2 linked regions of the Saccharothrix espanaensis DSM 44229 genome follow. Each later gene encodes a partner of the first gene's protein in a complex. Links are inferred from orthologs where the notes say so. Each region holds a gene or a part of one and is shown on either strand. Other genes may lie near its edges.

What was found.
Region 2: the proteins of mfd (region 1) and uvrA are in contact, whole or in part, in a crystal structure (PDB 4DFC), measured with the Escherichia coli proteins. The link is inferred for Saccharothrix espanaensis DSM 44229 from one-to-one orthologs.

Annotation. Positions count from the first base shown.
Region 1 is NC_019673.1:724,468-739,736, forward strand. What follows is about bases 4,691-8,853. They hold mfd (transcription-repair coupling factor), read left to right. Parts: upstream 4,691-5,089; coding sequence 5,090-8,653; downstream 8,654-8,853. Other genes in these bases: BN6_RS45270 (hypothetical protein), read left to right, coding at 4,697-4,915; BN6_RS03575 (SurA N-terminal domain-containing protein), read left to right, coding at 8,667-8,853. Outside these bases: BN6_RS03545 (alpha/beta hydrolase family protein), read right to left, coding at 1-1,086; BN6_RS03550 (acyl-CoA desaturase), read left to right, coding at 1,275-2,234; BN6_RS03555 (TetR/AcrR family transcriptional regulator), read left to right, coding at 2,338-2,934; BN6_RS03560 (PQQ-dependent sugar dehydrogenase), read right to left, coding at 2,971-4,065; BN6_RS03565 (DUF4291 domain-containing protein), read right to left, coding at 4,101-4,649; more of BN6_RS03575, read left to right, coding at 8,854-9,602; BN6_RS03580 (MazG family protein), read left to right, coding at 9,605-10,543; BN6_RS03585 (hypothetical protein), read right to left, coding at 10,528-10,737; BN6_RS03590 (helix-turn-helix domain-containing protein), read left to right, coding at 10,833-11,705; BN6_RS49930 (DUF397 domain-containing protein), read left to right, coding at 11,743-11,847; BN6_RS03595 (S41 family peptidase), read left to right, coding at 11,884-15,069; BN6_RS03600 (hypothetical protein), read left to right, coding at 15,211-15,269. UniProt on the Escherichia coli protein: Couples transcription and DNA repair by recognizing RNA polymerase (RNAP) stalled at DNA lesions. Mediates ATP-dependent release of RNAP and its truncated transcript from the DNA, and recruitment of nucleotide excision repair machinery to the damaged site.
Region 2 is NC_019673.1:7,356,758-7,371,301, forward strand. What follows is about bases 11,038-14,475. They hold uvrA (excinuclease ABC subunit UvrA), read right to left. Parts: upstream 14,115-14,475; coding sequence 11,238-14,114; downstream 11,038-11,237. Other genes in these bases: BN6_RS31940 (maleylpyruvate isomerase family mycothiol-dependent enzyme), read left to right, coding at 14,344-14,475. Outside these bases: BN6_RS31885 (hypothetical protein), read right to left, coding at 1-212; BN6_RS31890 (ATP-binding protein), read left to right, coding at 427-2,706; BN6_RS31895 (RidA family protein), read right to left, coding at 2,857-3,240; BN6_RS31900 (IclR family transcriptional regulator), read right to left, coding at 3,281-4,030; BN6_RS31905 (sugar kinase), read right to left, coding at 4,027-4,998; BN6_RS31910 (amino acid deaminase), read left to right, coding at 5,092-6,375; BN6_RS31915 (N-acyl-D-amino-acid deacylase family protein), read left to right, coding at 6,390-7,976; BN6_RS31920 (GntP family permease), read left to right, coding at 7,973-9,367; BN6_RS31925 (lipoprotein), read right to left, coding at 9,441-10,316; BN6_RS31930 (SRPBCC family protein), read right to left, coding at 10,423-10,887; more of BN6_RS31940, read left to right, coding at 14,476-14,544. UniProt on the Escherichia coli protein: The UvrABC repair system catalyzes the recognition and processing of DNA lesions. UvrA is an ATPase and a DNA-binding protein. A damage recognition complex composed of 2 UvrA and 2 UvrB subunits scans DNA for abnormalities.

The sequences.
Region 1 (15,269 bases):
AAAATCGGTCACGGACCGCTCGTACCCGGTCGGGTCGACGTTCCAGGCGGCGGTGTGCTCGGCGGCCGGCGCTTCGACGTAGGTCAACGGCCAGTCCAGCCGGGTCGACGCCTCGGCGAGGTCGCGGGAGCCCTGCACCGGCACCGTGCCGTCGGCCGCGCCGTGCACCAGCAGCGTCGGCGGCCGGTGCGCGGGCGGGTGGTCGACCAGGTCGAAGCGGTCGAACTCCAGGTCGGCCCGCCAGTCCGAGACCAGCTCGGCGACCGGGACCAGCTGGGTCGGCACGCCCCGGTTGCGGGACTGCAGCTCCAGGGTCTTGGTCCAGCTGGTCACCGGGGCGTCCAGGACCGCGCCGACGGCCTTGCCGGCCAGCTCCGAGCGGCCCAGGAACTGGCCGACCGCCGCGCCGCCCATCGACCAGCCGTAGAGCAGGACGTCCCGCGCGCCGCGGTCGAGGGCGTAGCGGACGGCGGCCTCCACGTCGCGCCACTCGGTGTCGCCGAGGTGGAACAGGCCGTCCGGGGAGGCGGGCGCGCCCAGGTCGTTGCGGTAGGTCACGGCGAGCACCGGCAGGCCCGCCCGGTGCAGGGTCGGGGTGATCCGCAGCGACTCGGCGCGGGTGCCGCCCCGGCCGTGCACCGCGACCACCCAGGTCCGGGCGACGCCGGGGACCAGCCAGGCGGGCATGTCGCCCAGCTCGGTGGGCACCGCCACGTCCTCGTAGTCCAGCCCGAGCGCGGCCTTCGGGTCGGAGGTCCACACCGACGTCTCCAGCCGGACCTTCGTGCCCGCGGGCGGGGCGGTGCCGGTCAGCTCGCGGGTCACCGCGCCGGCCGCCCGGTCGGTCACCCGGCCGACCCGGGCCTCGCCGCCCGGCCACACCAGTCCCCAGGTGCCGGGTTGCACTGTGATTCGGGACTCCGCCAGCGTGACCGTGTTGTCACCCGATCCGACGATCGTGTCCGGGTGGCCGGGACGGGCCTGGTCGGGCTCCAGCAGCTGGCCGCTGTAGTACCAGCCGACCCCTAAGACACCCGCGCTGAGCAGCGCGGACACCACCGCCACGGAGATCAGTGCGATCCGCAACCGGCGTCCGTGGCGAACGTTCGGAGACCCCATTGTCGAATGATGCCCCGCCGGTGATCGACACGCCCGAAATCCTGAGAACACGCGGTGGATTCGGCGCGGACTATGGCGGGACGGGGTTGTCCTAACTTACGCTGCCGTAAGTTACGGTCCCGTAGGTAGTCCCCGGATAACCAAGAGGTACTTGTATGACCAGCACCCTGGAGAGCAGGTCCACGCCGCCCGGTCCTGAGGACAAGGGACCCAAGCCGATGATCGACGGTCGTCGCGGCCACGTGGAGCAGCTCGGTGTCTACGTGTTCGTCGTCGTGCCGTTCCTGGCGCTGATCGCGGCGGTCCCGTTCGCCTGGGGTTGGGGGTTGGGCTGGGTCGACGTGGCGCTGTTCGTCGCGTTCTACTACCTGGCCGGCCTGGGTGTCACGATCGGCTACCACCGCTACTTCACGCACGGCTCGTTCAAGGCGAACCGGGCGCTCAAGATCGGCCTGGCCATCGCGGGCAGCATGGCGCTGCAGGGCCCGGTCATCGTCTGGGTCGCCGACCACCGGCGGCACCACGCGTTCTCCGACCGCGAGGGCGACCCGCACTCGCCGTGGCTGTTCGGCAGCGGCCCGGTCGCGCTGGCCAAGGGCTTCTGGCACGCCCACATGGGCTGGCTGTTCGAGCGCGACAAGACCAACGCCAAGCGCTTCGCGCCGGACCTGCTGGCCGACAAGGACCTGGTCTGGGTCGACAAGTACTTCGTGCTGTGGACCACGATCAGCCTGGTCGCGCCCGGCGTCCTGGGCGGCCTGATCACGATGTCGTGGGCCGGCGCGCTGTCCGCGTTCTTCTGGGCGGGCCTGGTCCGGGTGGCGTTCCTGCACCACGTGACCTGGTCGGTCAACTCGATCTGCCACATGGTCGGCGACCGCCCGTTCGCCGCGCGGGACCGCTCCGCGAACGTCTGGGCGCTGGCGATCCTGTCGTTCGGCGAGTCGTGGCACAACCTGCACCACGCCGACCCGACCTGCGCGCGGCACGGCGTCAAGCGCGGCCAGATCGACACCTCGGCGCGGATGATCTGGCTGTTCGAGAAGTTCGGCTGGGCGACCGACGTGCGCTGGCCCAACCAGCAGCGGCTCGCCCGGATCAGCGCGAAGAAGTGATCCCACACCCGCCCCTCGCCGGTGCGGCGGGGGGCGGGTGTTTAGGGTGGTCGAGGTGGCGGGACGACGGCGCGGCGACGAGACCCCGGTCCCGCGCGTGCGGATGACCGGGAAGGAGCGGCGCGAGCAGTTGCTCGACGTCGCTCGGGCGTTGTTCGCCGAGAAGGGTTTCGAGGTCACCTCCGTCGAGGAGATCGCGCACCGGGCGGGCGTGTCCAAGCCGGTGGTGTACGAGCACTTCGGCGGCAAGGAAGGCATCTACGCGGTCGTGGTCGACCGCGAGATGCAGTACCTGATGGACCACATCGTCAACGCCCTGTCCGGCGGGCACCCCCGGGAGCTGCTGGAACAGGCCGCGTGCGCGCTGCTGGACTACATCGAGGGCTCGACGGACGGCTTCCGCATCCTGGTCCGCGACTCGCCGGTGGCCTCGTCCACCGGGACGTTCTCCTCGCTGCTCAACGACATAGCCTCCCAGGTGGAGTCGATCCTGGGCCTGCACTTCTCCCGGCAGGGCTACGACCGCAAGCTGGCCGCGCTCTACAGCCAGGCGCTGGTCGGGATGGTCGCGCTGACCGGCCAGTGGTGGCTGGAGGTGCGCAAGCCGAAGAAGGACGAGGTCGCCGCGCACCTGGTCAACCTGGCGTGGAAGGGCCTGTCGCACATGGAGCACAAGCCGCGCCTGCGCACCCGCAACTGATCCGCGGTCGCGGCCGGCCGGGGGAGCCGTGGGCGGTCAGCCCCGGGACACCTTGAGGATCTTGTCGTCCGAGCCGTTCGACGTGGTCACGTAGAGCGCCTGGTCCGGCCCGAGGGCCGCGCCGCGCAACCGGCCGTAGGAGCCGTCGAGCTGCTCGGGGATCGAGACCGAGTGCACGCCGCCCTCGGCCGTGACGGTGAAGAACAGGACCTTCGAGCCCTTGAGCGCGGTGACCGCGAGGGTGCCGTCCAGATCGCCCCACCGGTCGCCGCTGAGGAACACGGCGTCGCAGATCGCCTCGGTCGGGCTGCCGGAGGACCAGACGGCCGGGACCGCGTCCGGGAAGCGCTGGAGGTCGGTCATCGGGACGCTCTCGTCGTAGCGGTCCACGGTGCCGCCCTGCGACGGGTCCCAGCCGTAGTTCGCGCCGGGCTTGAGGACGTTCACCTCGTCGTCCACGTCCGGGCCGTGCTCGGCGGTGAAGACCAGGCCGTCGGCGCGGACCGCGATGCCCTGGACGTTGCGGTGCCCGTAGGTGAGCACGCCGCCCGCACCGGTGGCGAGGTCGAGCTTGAGCACCTTGCCGCCGAGGTCGCCCTTGTCCTGGGAGGCCGAGGCTTTCGCGGTGTCGCCCGTGCCGACGAGCAGTTCGCCGTCCTTGCCCAACGCGAGCCGGCACCCGGAGTGCCGGCCGCTGGGGTTGGTCGGGAGGCCGGCCCGGAGCGGGTCCCCCACCCGCTTCGCGGCGGTGCCGTCGAGCGCGAACGTGACCAGGCGGACGTCCTCGTCGGTGTTGAAGCACGTGGTGAACCGCTTGCTGGTGGCGAAGTCCGGGTGGACCACGAGCCCCATCAGCCCGCCCTCGCCGCGCGCCACGACGTCACCGAGATCGGCGTCGACCGGTGTCCGCTGCCCCTTGTCGACCAGGACCAGGCGGCCGGGGCGTTCGGTGACGAGCAGCCGGCCGTCGGGCAGGAACCCGATCTCCCACGGGTGCGTGAGCCCGCTCGTGACCACCTCGACCGTGATCCCCTTGGGAGCTTCCTGCGAGGAGGGCGCGTTGCCCCCGGCGGGGGTGCTGGAACACCCGGCGAGCAGCAACACGGCGGCGAACCCGACAACCCGGCGCATACCGGTCAGCATGTCAGGGCCGTCGTGAAGTAGCCCTACGGCCGTTCCGGCGGGTGTGGCCGGTCGAGCGGGTAGGGGCGTTCCGGCGGGAGGAGCCGCCGGGCCTGGTCGAGGTCGCGGGCCAGGACGTGCCCGTGGATCTCGTGGACCAGCGGGGTGATGTCGGTGATGCCCGCGGTCCACTCCTCCACGTACCGCTCGGAGGCCCGGCCCGCCAGTCCGATCTGGATGGACCGGTGGTCCAGCGCCTCGTGGTGCAGGCCGCGCTCCGGGTCCCACTGCACCCGGACGTCGGGTTTCCCCTTGCCGACCTCGGAACTCGGCACCGCGCTGCGAACGGCGCGGTCGAACCCCTCGCGCGTGATGCGAACGGCGAGAACCCTTTCCTGGTCGGGCTTGCGGGCCCAGCCGCAGCGGTACACCATCCAGAGGAACGACGGCTTGATCCACGTCATGCGCCCGGCCCTGAAGGGCGGCACGAACTTCCCCGCGGCCACGGCGGCGTCCGCGATGGCCGGGTTGTACGCCTGGTAGACCGTGATGTGCCGATCGTCGTAGTCGGCTCGGATCTCCTTGTACTCCATGGGGACAGCGTGAATCACGGGTCAACCGGAAATCCCGGTGGGACGCCGTGGACGGCAGGGTCAACCTCGACGCCGCCGAGCGAATCGACCGCTGGGCCACGGGGTCGTTCCACTGGAGTCGCGCGGATGGCTGCCGGGTCAATTCGGAGTGGCGTGACCGAATTGCCGAAGCGTTGCACCCGCCGGCGCTCGTGGTGTGTCCGAAAGGCCGGAAGAGGGCTGTCGAGGCGGGCGCGGAAAGCCACGAGGACCCGTGCCCGGGATGACGGGTGCGGGGTGATCGCCGCCCAGCACGGCCCCGTTCGGGGGGTGGCGGGGCGGGCCGGGGTAATCGGCGAGCGGGGGGTCGGGGTGGGGACGTAGGGTGGTGGGGAGCACCCCTCCGGTGGGCGACAAGGTCCCGGGCAGGGGTCTGTCCTCGTTGCCTTGGGAGCCACGCAATGCCCCAGCCCGGCCCGTTGTCCGGCCTGCTGACCGCTGTTCTGCCAGACAAGGCGCTCAGCGCCCTCCTCGACTCCGTCGGCTCGCCCTCCCTCGAACTGGAGGGCGCGCCGGCCGCCCGGCCGCTCGTCGCCGCCGCCCTGACGCGCAAGGCGCCGGTGCTGGCCGTCACGGCCACCGGCCGCGAGGCCGACGACCTCACGAACGTGCTGCGGGACCTGCTGGGGGCCGACGCGGTCGCCATCTTCCCCAGTTGGGAGACCCTGCCGCACGAGCGGTTGTCGCCCCGGGCGGACACGGTGGGGGCCCGGCTCCAGGTCCTGCGGCGGCTCCGGCACCCCGACGGGAATCCGCTCCAGGTCGTCGTGGCCACCATTCGCAGCGTCATCCAGCCGATGGCGCCCGGGTTGGGGGACTTGCAGCCCGTCGAACTCGTGGTCGGCGGTGAACTCGATTTCGAGGAGTTGCTCCGCGACCTGGTCGAAATCGCCTACACGCGGGTCGACATGGTCGAGAAGCGCGGGGAGTTCGCGGTTCGCGGCGGCATCCTCGACGTCTTCCCGCCCACCGCCGAGCACCCGTTGCGGGTCGAGTTCTGGGGGGACGAGGTCTCCGAGATCCGGCCCTTCTCGGTCGCCGACCAGCGGTCGTTGCCGCAGGTCGTGGAGCGGTTCACGGCTCCGCCGTGCCGGGAGCTGCTGCTCACCGAACGGGTCCGGGAGCGGGCGGCGGCACTCGCCGCCGAGCACCAGAACGACGCGCAGCTGGTCGAGATGCTCGACAAGCTCGCCGGCGGGGTCCCGTCCGAGGGGATGGAGGCCCTGATCCCGGCGTTGTGCGAGGGCGAGCTCCAGCTCCTCACCGACGTGGTGCCGGAGGGCACGCACGTCGTGCTCAACGACCCGGAGAAGATCCGGGCCCGTGCGCACGACCTGGTCCGCACCGGGCAGGAGTTCCTGGAAGCCTCGTGGACGGCCGCCGCCGGCGGCGGGAAGGCCCCGATCGACCTGGGGGCCTCGGCCTACCGGAGCCTGGCCGAGGTGGCCGACTCGGCCAAGGCCAAGGGCCGGCCGTGGTGGACGTTCAGCCAGCTCACCACCGAGGGCGCCGACGTCGTCCGGCTGGAGTTCAAGCACGTCGAGGCCTACCAGGGCGACATCGACCGGGCGTTCGCCGACCTGCGGGCGCACACCGCCGCCGGCGGGACGGCCGTGCTCGTCGTGCCGGGCGCCGGCACGGCTCACCGGGCCGTCGAGCAGCTCAAGGAAGCCGACGTGTCGGCCGTGTGCGTGGACGTGCTCGACAAGGCACCCGCCGTCGGCACCGTCACGGTGGTGCGCGGGTCGTTGGAGGACGGGTTCTCGCTGCCCGACCTCGCGCTGGTCGTGCTCACCGAGACCGACCTGACCGGCGGGCGGCACGGCACGTCCACGAAGGACATGCGGCGGATGCCGTCGAAGCGGCGCAACGCCGTGGACCCGTTGGCGCTCAAGGCCGGCGACTTCGTCGTGCACGAGCAGCACGGCATCGGCAAGTACGTGGAGATGGTGCAGCGCACGGTCGCCGGGGCGACCCGGGAGTACCTGGTGCTGGAGTACGCGTCGTCCAAGCGCGGCCAGCCCGGCGACCGGCTGTTCGTGCCCACCGACCAGCTCGACGAGGTGTCGCGGTACGTCGGTGGCGAGCTGCCCACGCTGAACAAGCTCGGCGGCAGCGACTGGAAGAACACGAAGGCCAAGGCGCGCAAGGCGGTCAAGCAGATCGCGGCCGAGCTGGTGCAGCTCTACGCCGCCCGGCAGGCCGCGCCGGGGCACTCGTTCGCGGCGGACACGCCGTGGCAGCGGGAGCTGGAGGACGCGTTCCCGTTCACCGAGACCGTGGACCAGATGGCGGCCATCGACGACGTCAAGGCCGACATGGAGCGGACCGTCCCGATGGACCGGGTCATCTGCGGCGACGTCGGCTACGGCAAGACCGAGATCGCGGTCCGGGCGGCGTTCAAGGCCGTGCAGGACGGCAAGCAGGTCGTGGTGCTGGTGCCCACGACCCTGCTCGCGCAGCAGCACCTCAACACGTTCGCCGAGCGGATGCGCGCGTTCCCGGTCAACATCAAGGGCTTGTCGCGGTTCACCGACGCGCAGGAGTCCGAGCAGACGATCGCGGGCCTCGCCGACGGTGAGGTGGACATCGTCATCGGCACCCACCGGCTGTTGCAGAAGGGCTTGCGCTACAAGGACCTCGGCCTGGTCATCGTGGACGAGGAGCAGCGGTTCGGCGTCGAGCACAAGGAGCACATCAAGGCGCTGCGCACGCACGTCGACGTGCTCACCATGTCCGCCACGCCGATCCCGCGCACGCTGGAGATGTCGCTCGCGGGCATCCGCGAGATGTCGACGATCCTCACCCCGCCCGAGGAGCGCCACCCGATCCTGACCTACGTCGGCGGCTACGACGACAAGCAGGTCGGCGCGGCGATCCGCCGTGAGCTGCTGCGCGACGGCCAGGTCTTCTACGTGCACAACCGGGTGTCCTCGATCGAGAAGGCCGCGCGGCGGATCCGGGACCTGGTGCCCGAGGCCCGGGTCATCACCGCGCACGGCCAGATGAACGAGGACAAGCTGGAGAAGATCATCCAGGGCTTCTGGGAGAACGAGTACGACGTGCTGGTCTGCACGACGATCGTGGAGACCGGCCTGGACATCTCCAACGCCAACACGCTCATCGTGGAGCGCGGCGACATGCTCGGCCTGTCCCAGCTGCACCAGCTGCGCGGGCGCGTCGGCCGCGGCCGGGAACGCGGGTACGCCTACTTCCTCTACCCGCCGGAGGCCCCGCTCACCGAGACCGCGCACGACCGGCTCGCCACGATCGCGCAGAGCACCGAGCTGGGCGCGGGCATGGCGGTCGCGATGAAGGACCTGGAGATCCGCGGCGCGGGCAACATCCTCGGCGCGGAGCAGTCCGGGCACATCGCGGGGGTCGGGTTCGACCTCTACGTCCGGCTGGTCGGCGAGGCCGTCGAGGCGTTCCGGCGGCACTCGGGCGCCGAGACCGAGGGCGACGAGGAGCTGGCCGACGTCCGGGTCGACCTCCCGGTCGACGCGCACATCCCGCACGACTACGTGCCGGGCGAGCGGCTGCGGCTGGAGGCCTACCGCAAGATCGCGGCGGCCGGTGACGAGGCCGCGCTGCAAGCGGTGTGGGACGAGCTCAAGGACCGCTACGGCACCCCGCCGCTGCCGGTGGAGCGGCTGCTCGCGGTCGCCCGGTTCCGCCAGACGTGCCGCGCGCACGGCGTGACCGAGGTGATCGTGCAGGGGCAGACCATCCGGTTCGCGCCGCTGGAGCTGCGCGACTCGCAGTTGGTCCGGCTGCGCCGGCTGTACCCGAAGGCGGTGCACAAGCCGGCCGCGAACACGGTCAGCGTGCCTAGGCCGACGGAGGGAGCCGCCGGCGGCCGGATGGGCGCACCGCAGCTGCGGGACCAGGAACTGCTCGAGTGGTGCGCGCACTTCCTGCGATCTTTGGCGGGTACTCCCGTGAGCGGCGTCACGGGGACGTGAGAAGGTAGCTCCTGTGAGGACTGTGCAGAGGCGCTTCACCCTGGTCGGCGCGGCCGTCGCACTGCTGGTGGCGGGCTGCGGCAGCGGCCCGAGCCAGGTGGGTTCGGCCGCGATCATCGGCGACACCGTGATCCCGCTTGAGCTGGTCCAGCAGCGCTTGGACACCGTGCTCAAGAAGGAGCCGGAGGCCCAGAAGCTGCACGAGCAGCACAAGCTCGACCAGGTGTCGCGCCAGTTGGTGACCCTGGGCGTGCAGCACGAGCTGATCGAGCGGGCGGCGCAGCGTGAGGGCGTCACCGTGTCCGAGGAGGCCGTGACGGAGTCGGTGGACAACGCGGGCGGCGCGGAAGCCGCCTCGCAGAACACCGTCTACGACGCCGCCACGTTCCGCGAGCGGGCCAAGGACCAGCTGCTGCTGGTCGAGCTGGCGCGCAAGTACGTGGACCGGATGGAAGTCACCTTCGACTACTTCTTCACCAAGGACGGCAAGGACGCCGTCGCCAAGGCCAAGCAGGTCGCGGCCGACCCGGGCCTGATGGCCGGGTTCGTCCAGTCCGGGCCGAAGGGCGCGGAGGGCCAGCAGCTGGCCAAGCGCGGGCAGAAGGTCAAGTCCGCCGAGTCGCCGCAGGCGGCGGGCTCGCCGCTGTTCGGCGTCCAGCCCGGCACGGTCGTGGCGTTCGCACCGGACCCCGGCAACGCGCAGTGGCTGGTCGCCCACGTGACCGCCCGCGACGACAACGCCAAGGGCGGCAGCGACTCGTCCACCGAGCAGCTCACGCCCCAGCTGCTGGAGCAGATCGGGCTGCGACTGGTGCAGCGGCTGGCCGGCGAGCCGGACATCAGGGTGAACCCGCGCTACGGCGTGTGGGACACGACGGCGATCTCGCTCGCGCCGCGCACGGAGGAGCTGACCGGGTTCCAGGCTGTCGTCCGGCAGCCCAAGCCGTGAGCGTGCGCGACACGGTTGTCCTGCTCGGCCCCGGCACTTCGGTGCTGCCCGCCGCCGCGCTGCCCGCTCTGCGGGGCGCGGCGGCGGTTTTCGTCGCGCCGGGGCTGGACGCGCAGTACTGGGGTGGGCTGGGCGCGGCCCCGGTCGGCGACGTCCCGGTGGGCGCGGTCGACGGGGCGGTGGTCTACCTGGCGGCAGGACTGGACGACTACGCCGCCGAGCTGGTCGCCGCCGGCGCGGAGGTGCTGCGCAACCCGGTCGGGACGGCGCTGGTCGACGCCGTCGCGGTGATGGACCGGCTGCGGTCGCCGGGCGGGTGCCCGTGGGACGCGGAGCAGGACCACAAGTCGTTGCGGCAGTACCTCGTGGAGGAGACCTACGAGCTGCTGGAGGCCATCGAGGACGGCGACCGCGGCGCGTTGCGCGAGGAGCTCGGCGACGTGCTGCTCCAGGTGCTGTTCCACGCGCGGATCGCGGCGGAGGACGTCGAGCCGTTCGGGGTGGACGAGGTGGCCGGGGACCTGGTGCGCAAGCTGGTCGGTCGGCACCCGCACGTGTTCGAGGGCGACGACCCGGCGGTGCGCGACGCGGCGTCCCAGCAGCACCGGTGGGAAGAGCTGAAGCAGGTGGAGAAGCAGCGCGAGTCCAGCCTCGACGGGGTCGCCCTGGGGCAGCCCGCGGTGGCGTTGGCCGGGAAGCTCGCCCAGCGCACGGCGCGGGCCGGGCTGCCGGTGGAACTGCTGCCCGACGGCGACAGCGCGGGCGTCACGCTGTTCCTGGTGGCCGCGCTGGCCAAGCTCGCGGGCGAGGACCCGGAGACCGAGCTGCGCGCGGTGGCGCGCGAGTTCGAGCGCCGGGTTCGGGAGGCCGAACGCGCCGCGCGCGCGGCCGGCGTCGAGAAGCTGGGCGCGGACGAGTGGCGCGCCTACTGGCCGGCCTGAACGGCGTCGAGCTCGCGCAGGGCCGCCGCGCCGCGGTCGAGGAAGCGGCGCAGCGCGGCGGGCGTCGCGACGATCTCGAACTCGGGCAGGTTCCCGATGGCGAGCAGGATCTCGGCCGGGTCGGCCCGGTACTCGATCTTGGTCTCCTCCTCGATCCGCACCCAGGACTGCATCTCCGCACGGGGCTTCGCCATGATCTCTCCTCTGCGTCGGAATTCTCTTAGTAGAGGCTCCACTATCTAGAGAATTCTCTCCAGTCCACGTTTGGGTGAAGCTTTAGGCTGGCCGCATGGAGAGCAACGCACGGGCTCGGACGCTGGGCGCGGAGCTGAGGGACCTGCGCAAGGCGAAGCGGTTGAGCATGGTCCGGCTCGGCGACCAGGTGGGTATCGACAAGAGCACTCTCAGCCGGGTGGAGCGCGGGGAGCGCCCGGCCACCGAGACCGAGACGGCCTCGATCCTCGGCGCACTGGGTGTCGTCGGGGCGAAGCGTCGTGAACTGCTCACCCTGGCGCGCGAAGCGGCGAAGTCGAACTGGCTGGCCACGGGCCCCGGCGTGCCGCCGCAGCAGTTGAAGGCGCTGATGGAGTACGAGCGGGTCGCCACCTTCATGATGGAGGTCAACCCGCTGCTGGTGCCCGGCCTGCTCCAGACCCCCGACTACGCGCTGACGATCATGACCGAGGGCGGGCTGTCCAACGCCGAGGCGCACGAGCGGGTCGGGTTGCGGCTCGATCGCCAGCGGGTGATCACGCGCGATGCCGACCCGGTGCCCTACCTGTCGATCATGGACGAGTTCGTGCTGCGCCGACCGGTCGGTGGGCGGGCGGTCATGGCGGGTCAGCTGCGCCACTTGGCCGCCATGGCCCGACGGGACAACGTGACCGTGCGCGTGGTGCCGAAGGAGCGCGGCTACCACCCCGGGCTCTACGGGTCCTTCGTCCTGCTGGAGTCGGCGAGGACCGCGCCGGTGGTCCATCTGGAACACCTGAGATCCAACCTCTTCCTCTACAAGTGGGAGGACGTCCGGGGTTACATTGACCTCAAGTCGACCTTGCTCGCGGCCACCGCCGGCGTCGAGGAGTCGATGGATCTCATCGAGCAGTGCGCCGAGGACATGGAAGGCCGTCGAAGTGGGCACCTGGCGGAAGTCGAGCCGTAGCAACACCGAGACCGCCTGCGTCGAGGTGGCGAGGCTCGTGGGCGTGATGGCGGTGCGGGACTCCAAGAACCCCGGGGGGCCGGTGCTTCGGTTCCCGATGGTTTCCGGCGGGAGTTTCCTCGACCGGCTCAAGAAAGCTTGAGGCCGGCTGTCGGGGTGTCGCGCTAACGTCGATCACGTGACCGACGCCTACCTCCGCTACCCCCACCTGCACGGCGACCTGGTGACCTTCGTGGCCGAGGACGACGTGTGGCTGGCTCCGCTCGCCGGCGGCCGGGCCTGGCGGGTGTCCGCCGACCGCGCTCCCGCGTCCACGCCGCGCTTCGACCGGTCCGGCACGCTGCTGGCCTGGGCCAGCCGGCGTGACGGCGCGCCCGAAGTGCACGTCGCCCCCGTCGCCGGCGGCGAGGCGACCCGCTTGACCCACTGGGGCAACGCGACCACCGGCGTCCGGGACTGGACGCCCGACGGCGAGGTCGTGGCCGTCACCGCCGCGGGGGAGGCGACCCGCGTCCGGCGCTGGGCGCACGCCGTCCCCACCGACGGCGGTCCGCCGCGCCGGCTGCCCTACGGCTGGGTCGGCGACGTCGCGCACGGCCCGGCGCACGAGGTCGTCGTCACCTCGATGTACGGCAAGGACCCCGCCTACTGGAAGCACTACCGGGGCGGCTCGGCCGGGCGGCTCTGGGTCGACGCGACCGGTGACCGCGAGTTCACCCGGATCCTGCCCGAGCTGACCTCCTCGCTGCACTCGCCGATGTGGATCGGCGCCGCCGCCGACGGGGGTCGGATCGCGTTCCTGTCCGACCACGACGGCGTGGGGAGCGTCTACTCCTGCCTGCCCGACGGCTCCGACCTGCGCCGGCACACCGAGCAGGAGTTCTTCGCCCGCGCCGCCACCACCGACGGCTCGCGGATCGTCTACCAGCACGCCGGCGACCTCTGGGTGCTCGACTCGCTGGAGGCCGAGCCGCGCAGGCTCGACGTCGTGCTGGGCGGCCCGCGCACGGCGACCCGGCCCCGGCCGGTCTCCTCCCGCCCGGACGACTTCCACCCCGACCGGACCGGGCGGGCCAGCGTGGTCGAGGTGCGCGGCACCGTGCACTGGGTGACCCACCGGGACGGGCCCGCCCGGTCCCTCGCCGAGACGCCCGGCGTGCGGGCCCGGCTGCCGCGCGTGGTGGGCGACGGCGTGGTCTGGGTGACCGACGCCGAGGGCGAGGAGGGCCTGGAGTTCGCGCCCGCCGGCGGGGTGGAGGCGGGCAACGCGCCGCGCCGGGTCGCGGTCGGCAAGCTCGGCCGGGTGCTCGAACTGGCCGTCGCGCCGGACGGCCGGCGGCTGGCCGCGGCCACCCACGACGGCCGGCTGCTGCTGGTCGAGGTGGAGTCCGGCGAGGTGCGCGAGGTGCTCCGGGAGGCCAACCCGCACGTCTCGGACCTGGCGTTCTCGCCCGACTCGAACTGGCTCGCGTGGTCGCACCCGGGTCCGGGTCCGCTGCGGCACATCAGGATGACCAACACCACCGACCTGTCGCTGGTGGACGTGACGCCGCTGCGCTTCGCCGACTACTCGCCGACGTTCAGCGAGGACGGCCGCTACCTGGCGTTCCTGTCGCTGCGCACGTTCGACCCGGTGTACGACGCGCACGTGTTCGACCTGTCGTTCCCGACCGGCTGCCGGCCGTTCCTGCTGCCGCTCGCGGCGACCACGCCGTCCCCGTTCGACCCGCTGCGGCTGGGCCGCTCGGTGGGCGACGACGACAAGGACAAGGAGAAGGACAAGGACGACGAGAACCCGATCACCGTCGTCGACCTCGACGGCCTGGCCGACCGGGTGGTGCCGGTTCCGGTGGCGGCCGCGGGCTACTCGGGGCTGACCGCCGCGAAGGGCGGGCTGCTGTGGCTGCGCAGCCCGTTGCGCGGGGTGCTCGGCGACAACCTGGCGACCCCGTCGGCACGGCCGCCGCGCGCGGTGCTGGAGCGCTTCGACCTCGCCAAGGTCCGGGTGGAGGTGCTGGTCGACGGGGTCGACGCCTACGAGGTGACCGGCGACGGCCAGCGGATCGTCCTGCAGGACGGCGGTGACCTGCGGGTCGTGCCCGCCGATCGGAAGGTCGACGCCGAGGACTCGGACTCGGTCGACGTGGACCTCTCGCGGATCCGGGTCGTGGTGGACCGGGCCGCCGAGTGGCGGCAGGCCTACGGCGAGGCGGGCCGGCTGATGCGGGACCTGTTCTGGCGCGCGGACATGGGCGGCGTGGACTGGCCGGGCGTGCTGGACCGCTACCGGCCGCTGGTCGACCGGCTGGGCGCGTACTCCGACCTGGTCGACCTGCTGTGGGAGGTGCAGGGCGAACTCGGCACGTCGCACGCCTACGTCGTGCCCGCCGGCGGCCACTCCGGCCACTCGGTGGGTCTGCTCGGCGCCGACCTGGCCCGTGACGAGTCGGGCGCGTGGCGGGTGGAGCGGGTGATCCCGGGCGAGACCTCCGACCCGGACGCGCGTTCGCCGCTGGCCGCGCCCGGTGTGGCGGTCCGCGCGGGCGACGCGATCGTGGCCGTGGACGGCCGCCCGGTCGACCCGGTGCGGGGCCCCGGGCCGCTGCTGGTGGGCACGGCGGGCAAGCCGGTGGAGCTGACCGTGCGCCCCGGTGGCGGCGGCGAGCCCCGCCGGGTCGTGGTGGTCCCGCTGGAGGACGACGAGCCGTTGCGCTACCACGCGTGGGTCGCCGACCGCCGGGCCCGGACGCACGAGCTGTCCGACGGGCGGGTGGGCTACCTGCACGTGCCGGACATGATGGGCAACGGGTGGGCGCAGCTGCACCGCGACCTGCGGGTGGAGCTGGCGCGCGAGGCCGTGGTGCTCGACGTCCGGGAGAACGGCGGCGGGCACACCTCGCAGCTCGTGGTCGAGAAGCTGGCCCGCAAGATCATCGGCTGGCAGGTGGCGCGCGGGTTCTCGACCTACGAGAGCTACCCGCAGGACGCGCCGCGCGGTCCGGTGGTGGCGATCGCCGACGAGTTCGCCGGGTCCGACGGCGACATCGTGAACGTGGCGATCAAGGAGATGGGCATCGGGCCGGTGGTCGGCACCCGCACGTGGGGTGGCGTGATCGGCATCGACTTCCAGTTCGACCTGGTCGACGGGACGGTGGTCACCCAGCCCCGGTACGCGCTGTGGTTCGCCCAGCACGGCTGGGGCGTGGAGAACCACGGCGTGGACCCGGACGTCGAGGTGGTGATGACGCCGCAGGACCGCGTGGCGGGCCGTGACCCGCAGTTGGAGACCGCCGTGCGGATGGCGTTGGAGTCCCTGGCGGAGCGCACGGCGTTCACCCCGCCGCTGATTCCGCCGCTGCGCTGAGCGATTTCACCTGACCGTGTAGTGCGGCGGTGGTTGCGGCCGACGCCCCCGAACCGACCAATGAGTACCACGCAAGATCGGTTCGGGGGTTCGGTGAGTCATCGCGAGGTGCCAAGCAGTGGGCGCGGGTGTTTCTCCGCTGTGCTCGTGCTGCCCGTCGTGGCGCTGGGTGGCGCGCTGGCCCTGGTGCTGACCTTCGG
Region 2 (14,544 bases), 6.6 Mb from region 1 along the record:
GGCACCTCGCGGGCTTTGGCGGCGGCGTCGGTGAAGGTGTCGTGCAGCCCGCCGCCCGCCCGGGTCATCTGGTCCCCTGGGGCGCGCAGCGCCAGCACGGTGTCCCGGGCGACGAGTGCCGCGCTCACCCAGAACCACACCCACGCCGCCGCGAACAGGTCGGCGGTCAACTGTCGCCACAACCGGCCCGGCCGGTCCGCGTACCACTTCATGCCCGAAGCAATACCAGTCGGACGGGTGCCGCGGACGGTTGCCGCGCGCCTCGTTCGGACAACGGTTCGCCTTACCCTCACGGAACTTCCGGGTTCGACACCGCTACGGGCGGGCGGTTACCGCTGATCACGGCCCGTGCGGCCGGCTCGGGCCGGCCGGGGCAGGTCCGCGGCGGCCACGGCCGGGTGCCCGCGCCCGCTAGTGTCGGGACACGTGGGGACGACCTTCGGCGATCTGCTGCGCAAGCACCGGCGGCACGGGAAGCTGACCCAGGAGGAGTTGGCGGAGGGCTCCGGGGTGAGCGTCCGCGCGATCAGCGACATGGAGCGCGGCCGGGCCAAGGGTCCGCAGCGGCGCACGGTGGAGGCGCTGGCCGCGGTGCTGGAGCTGGACCGCGACGAATCGGACGCCCTGGTGGCGGCGGCGAAGGAAGGCCGGGTGCGGCGGCAGCCGGCGGTGGCCCCGTGCGCGTTGCCGCCGGACGTCACGGACCTGACCGGCCGGGAACCGGAGTTGGCCGCGTTGACCGAGGCGGCCGGTGCCGGCACGACGTCGGTGGTCGTGGTGCACGGTCCGCCGGGCGCGGGCAAGACGGCGCTCGCGGTGCGCGCCGGCTACCTGCTCGGGCCGAAGTTCGCCGACGGGTGCTTCTTCTTCGACCTGCGCGGCATGGACGCGCGGCCGGTGCTCCCGACGGAGGTGGTGCACCGGATGCTGCTGGCGCTGGGCGTGGAGCACCCGCCGCCGGGCGAGGCGGAGCGCTCCGACCTGTACCGGGAGCTGCTGCGCTCCCGTTCGACGCTGATCGTGCTGGACAACGCCGCCGACGAGGCGCAGGTGCGGCCGCTGCTGGCCACCGGGCTCGGCTCGCTGGTGCTGGTCACCTCCCGGCAGGTGCTGGGCGGGCTGGAGGCGGTCGCGCGGCTGGGCCTGGACGTGCTGGAGCGCGACGACTCGGTGGCGTTGCTGGGCGCGATCGCGGGCCGGTCGCGGGTGGCCGCCGAGGACGCGGCGGCGCGAGAGGTGGCCCGGCTGTGCGGGCACCTGCCGCTGGCGCTGCGGATCGCGGGCAACCGGCTGGCCGGCCGTCCCAAGTGGACGGTGGCGCACCTGGCCGGGCAGCTGGCCGACGAGCGGCGCCGGCTGACCGCGCTGACCGCGGGCGACCTGCAGGTGCGGACCGCGTTCGAGATGTCCTACCGGCAGCTCGACGGCAAGGCGGCGCTGCTGTTCCGGCGGCTGTCGCTCGCGCCGGGCGCGACGGTCACGCCGGAGTTGGCGGCGGTCGCGGCGGGCGTGGACCGGTACGCGGCGGAGGACACGCTCGAAGACCTGGTGGACATGAGCCTGCTGGACAGCGCGGACACGCCCGGTCGGTACGCGTTCCACGACCTGGTGCGGGTGTTCGCCGGGGAGCGGCTGGCGCGCGAGGAGCCCGACCACGACGACACCCGGCGGCGGGTGGTGTCGTGGCTGCTGGGCACGGCCGTGGCGGCGGCCGGGTTCTTCGGGCCGGAGGCCCGCACCGAGCCCGCCGGTCCGCTGCGCGGTCGGGCCGACGCGGACGCGTGGCTGTCCGCCGAGTCCGGCAACTGGCTGGGCGCGCTGCGGTGGGCCGCCGCGCACGGCTTGCACCGCGAGGTGCTGGACCTGGCGACCGCCGTGCACTGGTACTCCGACCAGCGCGGGACCGGCGACACGTGGGTGGAGGTGTTCACGGCCGGGGTCTCGGCGGCACGGGCGCTGGGCAGCGTCCGCGACGAGGCCGTGCAGCTGAACTTCCTGACGTGGACGTTGAGCGTGCTGCTGCGCCGGCCGCACGAGGCGCTCGCGCTGCACGACGAGGCGTGGCGGGCGGCGGTCGCGGCGGGGGACGTGGTCGAACAGGGCTGGGCGATGCACTACCGGTCCGCGTCCGAGATGCGGTCCGGCGACCTGGGCGCGGCGCGGGAGAGCGCGGCGCGGGCGCAGGAGTTGTTCCGCAGCGCGGAGTTCCGGCTGGGCGAGCAGATCTCGCTGTCGTGCCTGGGCCTGGTGCTGCACGGGCTGCGCCGCTACGAGGAGGCGGTGCGGGTTCACCGGCGGCTCGTGGCCGAGGTCCGGTCGGGGGTGCTCGACGTCGCGCCGGCGCTGGTGGACGAGATGCTGGCCAGCCTGCTGGTGCGGGTCGCGGACAGCCTGGTGGAGCTGGAGCGCTGGCCGGAGGTGCTGGCAGCCTCGTCCGAGGCGCTGGCGCACTCGGTCGCGGCCACCGCGCCGGCCACCACCTACGACGCGCGGTACCTGCGCGGGTTGGCGCTGCACCGGCTCGGCGACCCGGTCGGGGCGCGGGCCGAGCTGACCGGGGCGGCCGATCTCGCCACCGCGCGCCGGGACTACCGGGTGGGCGCGATGTTCGAGGAGCTGGCCGACGTGCACGACGAGCTCGGCGACCCGGACGCGGCAGGTGAGTGCCGTTCGCGGGCCGCCGAATCGCGGTCAGCCGATCGGTGATGCGTTCCTGGCCATCGCCGTGTGGTCCTTCCGTGGCGCGCGATTGGGATGTCCCCAGTCAACCGCCGTGCCGGGCCGCGCACCACGCAGAACAACCGGCAGAAGTACGCGGGTCACCCGGTCGGTGGGCGCCGCGCGCGGAGGTCACGGTCAGTCGCCCACCACGGCGAGCGCGTCGATCTCCACCAGCAGGCCCGCCGGCAGGCCGACGTAGACCGTGGTGCGGGCGGGGAACGGCTGCGCGGTGACGACCTGGCCGTAGGCCTCGTTCATCTCGCCGAAGTGGGCGGTGTCGGTGAGGTAGACGCGCAGCATCAGCACGTCGTCCAGCGACGCCCCGGCGGCCTCCAGCACCGCGACCACGTTGGCCAGGGCCTGCTTGGTCTGCTCGGCGACGGTCTCGCCGACGATCGCGCCGGACGGGTCGAACGCGACCTGGCCCGCGACCTGCAGCACGTTGCCCTTGCGGACCCCCTGCGAGAAGGCCGCGACGGGGGCGGGCGCGTTGGCGGTGCGGATCTCGGTCTTCGGCATGCCTGTTCTCCTGTGTGGGTTGGGTCTGAGCAGTGTCGGTTCAGTCGCGCGGGGACCAGCCGCACTCCAGGGACGCCGCGCGCGCGGTGGCGAGCAGGTCCGGCAGGTGGGCCATCAGGCCGTCGAAGTCGAGCATCACCTTGGGCACCGACATCGACAGCGCCGCCACGTACTCGCCGCGCGCGCCCCGGATGGGGACGGCGAGGCAGTGGATGAAGTCCTCGTGCTCGGCGTTGTCGACGGCGTACCCGTTGGCCCGGACCCGGTCCAGTTCCGCCAGGTACGCGGCGGGGGTGGTGATGGTGTTCGCGGTCAGCGGGACGAAGTCGATGGTCGCGGCGACTTCGCGGCGGCGGGCTTCCGGCAGGTCCGACAGCAGCACCTTGGCCACGGCCGTGCAGTGCAGCGGCGCGCGCCGGCCGATCCGCGAGTACATGCGCATCGGGTGGGTGCTGTCGTACTTGTCGATGTAGATGACCTCGCCGCCCTCGTAGGACGCCAGGTGCACGGTGTACCCGAAGCGGGCGTTGAGGTCGCGCAGGGCGGGTTCGGCCGCGCGGCGGACGTCCCGTTCTTCCAGCGCGCGGTTGGCGAGGTCGAACAGCGCCGCGCCGAGCCGGTAGTGGTGCACGCCGTCGCGTCTGACGAACCGGTGCGATTCCAGCGTGCGCAACAACCGCAGCGTGGTCGACTTGTGCACCTCGATCACGGCCGACAGCTCGTCCAGCGTCTTGGCGCCCTTCGCCAGCTCCCCCATCAGGGTCAACGCCCGGTCCAGGCTCTGACTCATCCCACTGCTCTCCTCAGGTGCGCGGCGGCCCACGTCGCCGGATCGGCGTCCAGCAGCGGCCCGGTCACCCCGGCCGGCAGCGGTTCGCCCACATCCTCGCTGGTGAGCAGAGCCGCGGCCGCCTGGAGGTGGCCGGCGCGCAGTCGGCGTGTCGGCTCCAGCCCGGCCAGGTGCGCGGCCAGGTAGCCGGCGGCGAAGCCGTCGCCCGCCCCGACCGGTTCCACGACGTCGACCTTGAGCGCCTCCTGGTAGGTGACCACGTCGTCCTCGACCAGGGTCGCGCCCTGGTCGCCCTGCTTGACCACGATCGCGCGCGGCGTGGGCAGCAGGGTGCGCAGCTTGGCCGGGTCACCGGTCCCCCAGACCGCTTCGGCCTCGTCCGCGCCGGTCAGCACGATGTCCGCGGCGTCGGCCAGTTCCAGCAGCACCGACGGGTCGCGGTCCGGCCACAGCGCCGGCCGCCAGTTGAGGTCGAAGGACACCAGGTGCCGGCGCGGCCGGGACAGCGCTTCGCGCAGCAACCCCAGGCAGCTCTCGGACAGCGCGGCGGTGATGCCGCTCAGGTGCAGCAGCCGCACGCCGTCGAGGTCGAGCCGGTCGAGCGTGTCGGGCCCCATCGCCGACGCCGCCGAGCCGCGCCGGTAGTACCGGACGGGGCTGCCCGCCGCGTCCGCTTCCTTCACGTAGAGACCGGTGGGCCGGGTCGGGTCCACCCGCACCCCGGACACGTCGACGCCCGCGCCGCGCACGAAGTCGAGCACGGCACCGCCGAACGCGTCGTCCCCCACCGCGCCCACCCACCGGCTGCGCAGCCCCAGCCGCGCCAGGTGGATGGCCACGTTGGACTCGGCGCCGCCGACGGCCCGCGTCCAGGTGCGCACCTCGCGCACCGGACCGGGTTCGGCGGGCACCAGCACCACCATGGTCTCGCCCAGGCACACCACGCCGCCCGTTAGGTCGAACCGCATCCGCTCCTCCGAGCCCTTTGATTGACGAGGCGGCAGCCGAATGTTACACAACTCATCATCACATCGCGCAATAGCCGTTGCGGAATACGCAACGTGAGGAGCGAGACAGTGGACATCGACCACGACGCCGTGGCCGCGATCCGCGCGGAGCGCGTGGACTGGCGGTTCAAGGGCCTGCCCGCGAGCACGTTCGGCACGACCATCGGGGAGGTGGCCGACCGCCGGCCCGACCTGTTCGCGGACGGCTTCGTCGGACCGCTGGTGGTGCTGGACGCCGACGCGCTGGAGCACAACCTGGCCACCATGGCGCGGTGGTGCGCCGGGCACGGCGTGGCGCTGGCCCCGCACGGCAAGACGACCATGGCACCCCAGCTCTTCGCCCGCCAACTGGAGCACGGCGCGTGGGGCATCACCGCCGCGAACACCAGCCAGCTGCGGGTGTACCGGGCGTTCGGGGTGCGGCGGGTCCTGCTGGCCAACCAGCTCGTCGACCCCGCCGGGCTCGCCTGGGTCGCCGCCGAGCTCGCCGCCGACCCGTCGTTCGAGTTCTCCTGCTGGGCGGACTCGGTGGCGGGTGTGGAGCGGATGACCGAAGCGCTCGGCGCTGTGCGCAGGCCGGTGGACGTGCTGGTGGAGCTGGGCGCGCCCGGCGGGCGGACCGGCGCGCGCGACCGGGCCACGGCGGTCGAGGTCGCCCGTGCCGTCGAGCGGAGCCCGGTACTGCGGCTGGCCGGCGTCGCCGGGTACGAGGGCGCGCTGGCGCACGACGCCTCCCCCACCGCGCTGTCCACTGTGGATAGTTACCTGGACGACCTGCGCGCGTTCGCCATTGAACTGCACGAGCTGTACGAGGTGGCCGAGCCGATCGTCACGGCCGGCGGCAGCGCGTACTTCGACCAGGTCGCCGCGAAACTCGGTGGGCGGTGGCCGTTCCCGGTGCTGCCCGTCGTGCGCAGTGGCGCGTACGTGACCCACGACGACGGCTTCTACCGGGGCATCTCGCCGTTCGGCCGGGTCGCGGGCGAGCAGCCCTTCCGGTCGGCGCTGCGGGCGTGGGCGCAGGTGACGTCCCGGCCCGAGCCGGGCCTCGCGCTGCTGACCATGGGCAAGCGGGACGCGTCGTTCGACGAGGGCCTGCCCGAGCCGCAGGTGGTGCGCGGCCGCGACGGCGTGCAGCGGCCGATCAAGGGGACCGTGACCGCGCTCAACGACCAGCACACGTTCCTGGCGCTGCCGGAGGGCGCTGCCGGAGAGGTGGAGGTCGGCGACTGGGTGGGCTTCGGGCTGTCCCACCCCTGCACGGTGTTCGACAAGTGGCAACTGCTCCCGGTGGTCGACGGCACCACCGTGGTCGACCTGGTGCGCACGTACTTCTGAGAAAGGACGGCGGCGTGGACATCGTCTTCAAGGGCGCGCTCGTGGTGGACGGCACGGGCGCGCCCGGCTACCGGGCGGACGTGGGCGTGCGGGACGGCCGGATCGCGGCCATCGGCGACGTGGGCGGGGGCCGGCCGGTCGACGCGGACGGGCTGGTGCTCGCGCCCGGCTTCATCGACATGCACTCGCACTCCGACCTCCAGGTGCTCGCCGAGCCCGACCACCTGGCCAAGGTCTCGCAGGGCGTGACCACCGAGGTGCTCGGCCAGGACGGGCTGTCCTACGCGCCCGTGAACGACACCGTGCTGGCCGCCCTGCGCGGTCAACTGGCCGGGTGGAACGACGACCCGCCCGGGTTCGACTGGAACTGGCGGACCGTCGGCGAGTACCTCGACCGGCTGGACCGGGGCATCGCCGTCAACGCCGCCTACCTGGTGCCGCAGGGCACGCTGCGGATGCTGTGCGTCGGCTGGGACGACCGGCCCGCCACCACGGCGGAGATGGACCAGATGCGGGCCCACCTGGCGGACGCGCTGACGCAGGGCGCGATCGGCATGTCGTCGGGCCTGACCTACACGCCCGGCATGTACGCGGGCCTGGACGAACTCGTCGCGCTGTGCCGGGTCGTCGGCGAGTTCGGCGGCTACTACAGCCCCCACCACCGCAGCTACGGCGCGGGCGCGCTGGAGGCGTACGAGGAGATGGTGCGGGTCTCGCGGCTGTCGCACTGCCCGCTGCACCTGGCGCACGCCACGATGAACTTCGAGGTCAACCGGGGCCGCGCGGGCGAGCTGCTGTCGTTGCTGGACAACGCGATCGCGGCCGGCGTGGACATCACCCTCGACACCTACCCGTACCTGCCCGGCGCGACCTACCTGTCCGCGCTGCTGCCGAGCTGGAGCAGCGAGGGCGGACCGGACGCGACCCTGGCGCGACTGTCCGATCCGGACACCCGCGAGCGGATCCGGGCCGAGATCGAGGAGACCGGCTCGGACGGGTGCCACGGCGTGCCGGTCGACTGGGACACCATCGAGATCAACGGCGTGCGCAAGGCCGAGCACGCGCACCTGGTCGGGCACAGCGTGGCCGAGTCGGCGCGGACCGCCGGGCGGGCGCCCGCCGACCTGTACTTCGACGTGCTGATCGCCGAACGCCTCGGCACGTCGTGCCTGATGCACGTCGGCCACGAGGACAACGTGCAGGCGATCATGCGGCACCCGGCGCACACCGGCGGCAGCGACGGCCTGCTGGTCGGCGACCGGCCGCACCCGCGCGCGTGGGGCACGTTCCCGCGCTACCTGGCCCGGTACGTGCGGGAGCTGGGCGTGCTGGGGCTGGAGGAGTGCGTCGCGCACCTCACCGGACGTGCCGCCAAGCGCTTGCGCCTCAGCGACCGGGGCCTGGTCCGCGAGGGCTGGGCGGCCGACCTGGTGCTGTTCGACCCCGCGACCGTGAGCGACACCGCGACGTTCGACAACCCCCGCCAATCCGCTGCGGGCATCCCGTACGTGCTGGTCAACGGGGTTCCCGTGATCGACGACGGCCGGCCGACCGGAGCCCTGGCCGGGCGTTCCCTGCGCAACCCCGGAGGTCGTGCGTGATCGACTGGCTGCAGCACAGCACCGGCGGGCTGCTCACGCTGTCCGGGCTGGCCATCGCGTTGCTCCTGGTGCTGATCATCCGGCTCAAGGTGGAGCCGTTCATCGCGCTGCTGGTGGTCGGCCTGACCGTGGCGCTGGCCGCCGGGCTGCCGGTCGAGCAGATCGTCGGCTCGGCGCAGAAGGCGTCCGGGACGCTGCTGGAGAACGGGTTCGGCGGCATCCTCGGGCACGTCGCGGCGATCATCGGGCTGGGCACCCTGCTCGGGTCGATCCTGGAGGCCTCCGGCGGGGCCGAGGTGCTCACCCGCACGCTGCTGCGGGCGTTCGGGGAGAAGCGCGCGCCGCTCGCGATGGGCCTGGCGGGCCTGGTGTTCGGCGTGCCGGTGTTCTTCGACATCGGCATCTTCGTGCTCGCGCCGCTGGTCTACGCGGCGGCCAAGCGCGGCGGCAAGTCGATCGTGCTCTACGCGCTGCCGCTGCTGGCGGGCCTGTCGGTGATGCACGCGTTCATGCCGCCGCACCCCGGCCCGGTCGCGGCGGCGGGGCTGCTGCACGTGTCGCTGGGCTGGATCATCATCATGGCGCTGGCCGTGGCGATCCCGGCGTGGTTCATCGGCGGCGTGCTGTTCTCGGCGTGGGTCGGCAAGAAGATCGTCGTGCCGGTGCCCGAGGAGATGCTGGCCGCGGCCGAGAAGCTGCGCGGCGACCAGTCCCGGCCCGAGCCGCCGCTGTCGCTGGTCCTGGGGATCATCGCGGTGCCGCTGGTGCTCATCCTGTCCGGCACGTTCGGCAGCATCCTGCTGCCCAAGGGGTCCGCGGCGCTCGGTGTGTTCGCGTTCCTGGGCACGCCCGCCGTGGCGCTGACCATCGCGGTGCTGCTGGCGTTCTGGCTGCTGGGCTACCGGCGCGGCATGACCCGCGAGCAGGTCACCGAGCTGTCGGCGGCGTCGCTGCGGCCGGTGGCGATGATCCTGCTGGTGGTCGGCGCGGGCGGGTTCTTCGGCGCGGTGCTGTCGGCGACCGGCGTGGGCAAGGTGCTCTCGACGTCGCTGGCCGACCTGGGCCTGCCGGTCATCGCGCTGTCCTACGTGATCAGCTGCGCGCTGCGGATCGCGCAGGGCTCGGCGACGGTGGCGATCGTGACCACGACCGGGATCGTCGCGCCGGTCGTCGGCGAGCTCGGCTACTCGCAGCCCCAGCTCGCACTGGTGGTGATGGCGATCGCGGCCGGGTCGATCATCGCCTCGCACGTCAACGACGGCGGGTTCTGGATCGTGTCGCGGTACTTCGGCCTGTCGGTCAAGGAGACCCTCCAGACGTGGACGGTCCTGGAGACCATCCTGTCCGTGGTGGGCTTCGCGGTCGCGGCCCTGCTCAGCCTGGTGGTCTGAACGCCCTTGCCGCCCGTGCCCGCCGGGGTCGTCCCGGCGGGCACGGGCGTTTTTCGAGGGGTATTCAGGTGGTCTAGACGCCGGCCTTCTTGCCGTCCGGCTTGGCGGCGAACCACACGCCGCCCACGCCCTGGCCCTTGGCCTCACCGCACAGCTCGTCCTCGGCGAACAGGTACAGCGGCCACCCGGCGACGGTGACCTGCTGCTGGCCGTCCACCCGGACCACGGTGCCGACCAACGACTTGTCCACGCCCTGCACCTCGAAGTCCTCCGACCCGACCAGCAGCGGCGGCCACTTCACGGCGCACTCGCCGTTGCAGTTGGAGACCGACGGGTTCGTGGCGTCCTTGTCGAAGCGGTACAGGGTCATGCCCTCCTTGTCGGTCAGCACGGTGCCCAGGTTGCCGACCGAGGCCGTGGTCAGCGCGAGACCGGAGGACGCCGGCGCGGCCTTCTTGCCGTCCGGCGCGGCGACGAACCACGTGCCGCCCACGCCCTGGCCCTTGGCCTGGCCCGGCTCGGCGTCCTGCGCGAACCGGTAGACCGGCCAGCCGGCGACCGTGATCTGCTTCGCGCCGTCCTTGCGGTCCACAGTGGACACTAGAGCCGCGTCCACGCCCTGCACCTCCAAGTCGGCGGTCGACGCCAGCACGGGCGGCCACTTCTCGGCGCACTCGCCGTCGCAGTCGGACACCGAAGGGCTCGCCGTGTCCTTGTCGAACCGGTACAGCGTCAGGCCCTTGCCGTCGGTCAGGACCGTACCGAGCTGCGGCACCACGGCGGTCGCCAGCAGGGCCGCGTCACCCGCCACCTTGTCCACCTCGCCCAGTTGCGGGGCGACGACCTCCTGACCGGCGGGCCGCGGCGAGCCCGCCTCGGCTGCCTGGCCGCAGGCACCGAGCAGCGCGAGGGCCGCGGCCCCGAGAACGAGCGCACGAAAGCGGGTCATGGCAAACCTCCTGGGGGTGATCGCTCGCATCCGCTGCGGCAACCGACTTGCCACCAACACGGACGCCGCCCCCGGGCGGTTCACCGCGACGGCGAAGATCTTTCCGCTACTGCCGGCGAGCCGCCCGGAAGCCCGCCAGGTAGGCGCGCAGGCCGCGTTGGCCGTGGCGCATCATCAGCTCGTGGTTGGCCTTGAGCAGCGGGCGGCTGATCAGCGCGAGCCGGCGCAGCAGGGCCTTGCGCACCTCGACCTCCTGCTCGTACACCAGCCGGGTGCCCACGCCGTCCGACCCGACCCGCCAGCTCGCCGTGCCCTCCAGGTCGCCCACCAGGTCGGCGCGCAGCACCCCGGCGTCCGGGTCGTTGGTGTGGTGCCAGGTCTCGAAGACCAGGTCGTAGGGCAGCAGCGACCGGCAGCGCAGCTCGGCGGCCTGGTCCGCGACCTGCCGCGCCGCGCGGACCTCCGGCCACCACAGCGGGTAGCTGGCCAGGTCCGCCAGCACGTCGAAGGTCTCGCCGGGCGGCGAGTCGACCAGCCAGACGCTGCGGAAGCGGTACGAGTTCAACGCCATGGTCGAGATGGTCGTCCAGCGCGAACAGCCGCACCAGTAGGCCATTCGGGCGGTACTCGGATTCCGGGTGGTGTGGCACTCCACCCGGCTTCGGACCCGCTACGGACCGTCACCCGCTCCGACCTCGTGCACGCCGCTCCGGTCTCACGCCTCCCGTTCCGGCACCTCGCCCGCGAGACAGCGGTGCGCCCGCGAGACAGCGGTGCGCCCGCGAGACAGCGGTGCGCCCGCGAGACAGCGGTGCGCCCGCGAGACAGCGGTGCGCCCGCGAGACGGCGGTGCGCCCGGCCGGAGCGGGTCGGGACCCGTCCGGACCGGGCGCACCGGGTGACGTCTGCGGCGGCGGTGGATCAGCCCGCGGCGGCCTCGGCCGTGCCGACGACCTCGCGCAGGAACTGGCCGGTGTAGCTGTCGGCCTCCTCGGCGACCTCCTCCGGCGTGCCCTCGGCGATGACCGTGCCACCGCCCGAACCGCCCTCCGGCCCCATGTCGACCACCCAGTCGGAGGCCTTGATCACGTCCAGGTTGTGCTCGATCACGATCACCGTGTTGCCCTTGTCCACCAGGCCGTTGATCACGCCGAGCAGCTTGCGGATGTCCTCGAAGTGCAGGCCGGTGGTCGGCTCGTCGAGGATGTAGACCGTCTTGCCGGTCGACCGCTTCTGCAGCTCCGAGGCCAGCTTCACGCGCTGCGCCTCGCCGCCGGACAGGGTCGGCGCGGGCTGGCCCAGCCGGACGTAGCCCAGCCCGACGTCCACCAGGGTCCGCAGGTGCCGGTGGATGGCGTTGATCGGCTCGAAGAAGCCGGCGGCCTCCTCGATCGGCATGTCCAGAACTTCGGAGATGGTCTTGCCCTTGTAGTGCACTTCCAGGGTCTCCCGGTTGTACCGGGCGCCCTTGCACACCTCGCACGGGACGTAGACGTCCGGCAGGAAGTTCATCTCGATCTTGATGGTGCCGTCGCCCGCGCACGCCTCGCAGCGCCCGCCCTTGACGTTGAACGAGAACCGGCCCGGCTGGTAGCCGCGCACCTTGGCCTCGGTGGTCGCCGCGAACAGCTTGCGGATGTGGTCGAACACCCCGGTGTAGGTCGCCGGGTTCGAGCGCGGGGTGCGGCCGATCGGCGACTGGTCGACCTGCACCAGCTTGTCGACCTGCTCCAGGCCCTTGATCCGGGTGTGCCGGCCGGGGACCTGGCGCGCGCCGTTGAGCTTGTTCGCCAGGACCGTCGCCAGGATGTCGTTGACCAGCGTCGACTTGCCGGAGCCGGAGACGCCGGTCACCGAGACCAGGCAGCCCAGCGGGAACGACACGTCGATGCCGCGCAGGTTGTGCTCGCGCGCGCCCACCACCGTGAGCTGGCGCTTCTTGTCGACCTTGCGCCGGGTCGCGGGCATCGGGATCTGCTGGCGGCCGGAGAGGTACGCGCCGGTGATCGAGTCCTTGTTCTTGAGCAGCTCCTGGTACGGGCCGCTGTGCACGACCTTGCCGCCGTGCTCGCCCGCGCCGGGGCCGATGTCGACCACCCAGTCCGACGTGCGGATGGTGTCCTCGTCGTGCTCGACCACGATCAGCGTGTTGCCCAGGTCGCGCAGCCTGGTCAGGGTCTCGATCAGCCGGTGGTTGTCGCGCTGGTGCAGGCCGATCGACGGCTCGTCCAGCACGTAGAGCACGCCGACCAGGCCGGAGCCGATCTGGGTGGCCAGCCGGATGCGCTGCGCCTCGCCGCCGGACAGCGTGCCGGACGCGCGGTCCAGCGAGAGGTAGTTCAGGCCCACGTCGAGCAGGAAGTGCAGCCGGGCCTGGATCTCCTTGAGCACCGCGCCCGCGATCATCGACTCGCGCTTGGCGAGCTTGAGGCCGTCGAGGAACTCCGAGCACTCGGCCACCGACATCGCGCACACCTCGGCGATGGACTTGTCGCCCTTGCGCCCGTGGTGCAGCGTGACCGCGAGGATCTCCGGTTTGAGGCGGGTGCCCTGGCAGACCGGGCACGGCACCTCCCGCATGTAGCCCTCGTACTTCTCCCGCATCAGCTCGGACTCGGTCTGCTCCTGCCGCCGTTCGAGGAACGGGATGACGCCCTCGAAGTTCGCGTAGTAGGAGCGCTCGCGGCCGTAGCGGTTCTGGTAGCGGACGTTGACCTGCTCGGGCACGCCGTGCAGCACGGCCTTCTGCGCCTTCGCGGGCAGCTGCCGCCACGGCGTGTCCATCCGGAAGCCGATGGTCAGCGCCAGCGCCTCCAGCAGCCGGCCGAAGTACTCGGCGGTCTGGCCGGACGCCCAGGGCGCGATCGCGCCGTCGCCCAGCGACAGCTCGTCGTCCGGGACGACCAGCTCCGGGTCGACCTCCTTGCGCACGCCGATGCCGGTGCACGTCGGGCACGCGCCGTAGGGCGAGTTGAACGAGAACGAGCGCGGTTCGAGGTCCTCGATGGCCAGCGCGTGGCCGTTCGGGCAGGCCAGGTTCTCGGAGAAGCCGCGCACCCGGGCCGGGTCGTCCTCCGGCAGGTCCACGAACTCCAGCTCGACCAGGCCGTCGGCCAGCCGCAGCGCGGTCTCCACCGAGTCGGTCAGCCGCTGCTTGGAGCTCGCCTTGACGCTGAGCCGGTCGATCACCACCGCGATGTGGTGCTTCTCCTGCTTCTTGAGCTTGGGCACCTCGGCCAGCGCGTGCACGACGCCGTCGACCTTGGCCCGGGAGTAGCCCTGCGACTGGAGGCTGGAGAACAGGTCGACGTACTCGCCCTTGCGGCCCCGGATGACCGGCGCGAGCACCTGGAACTTGGTCCCGGCGCTCATCGCCAGCACCTGGTCGACGATCTGCTGCGGGGTCTGCTTGGAGATGGCCTCGCCGCAGGTCGGGCAGTGCGCCTTGCCCGCGCGGGCGTAGAGCAGGCGGAGGTAGTCGTAGACCTCGGTGATGGTGCCGACCGTGGACCGGGGGTTGCGGCTGGTCGACTTCTGGTCGATGGACACCGCGGGCGACAGGCCCTCGATGAAGTCGACGTCCGGTTTGTCCATCTGACCGAGGAACTGGCGGGCGTACGCCGAGAGCGACTCGACGTAGCGGCGCTGGCCCTCGGCGAAGATCGTGTCGAAGGCCAGGCTGGACTTGCCCGAGCCGGACAGCCCGGTGAACACGATGAGGCTGTCCCTCGGCAGGTCGAGGTCCACCCCCCGCAGGTTGTGCTCGCGCGCGCCGCGAACGACAAGGCGGTCAGCCACAACGGTTCCCTTCGGTATTCGACCATCCCCCGAACAGACGTTCGAAAAGCGTACTGGACCACCTCGGCGGGCCTGTCGGGGAGGGCGGCCACCATGCTAAAGGCGACCACCGACAAAAACGGGCGGGCGGATCCGCGATCGTGCGCCAACGGCTCTACCGGTCGGTAGCGGACGGCCCTACGCTGGAACGATAGGCCATTCGGCCGCAGACGTCGGGGATGAGGTGCTCATGAGCTTCGCTGATGCGACCCGGACCGGGTCCGCCGAGACCAGCGTACCCGCGCCGCGGGAGCGGTCCGCCGCGGTGCAGGACGCCGTCGCGGGACTGGCCGAGGTCGACCGGGCGACCCGGGTGCTCTACCAGCGGGTCGCGGAGCTCGACCTGGCCGCGCTGCGCGGGCCGAGCCTGCTGCCGGGGTGGAGCCGGGGG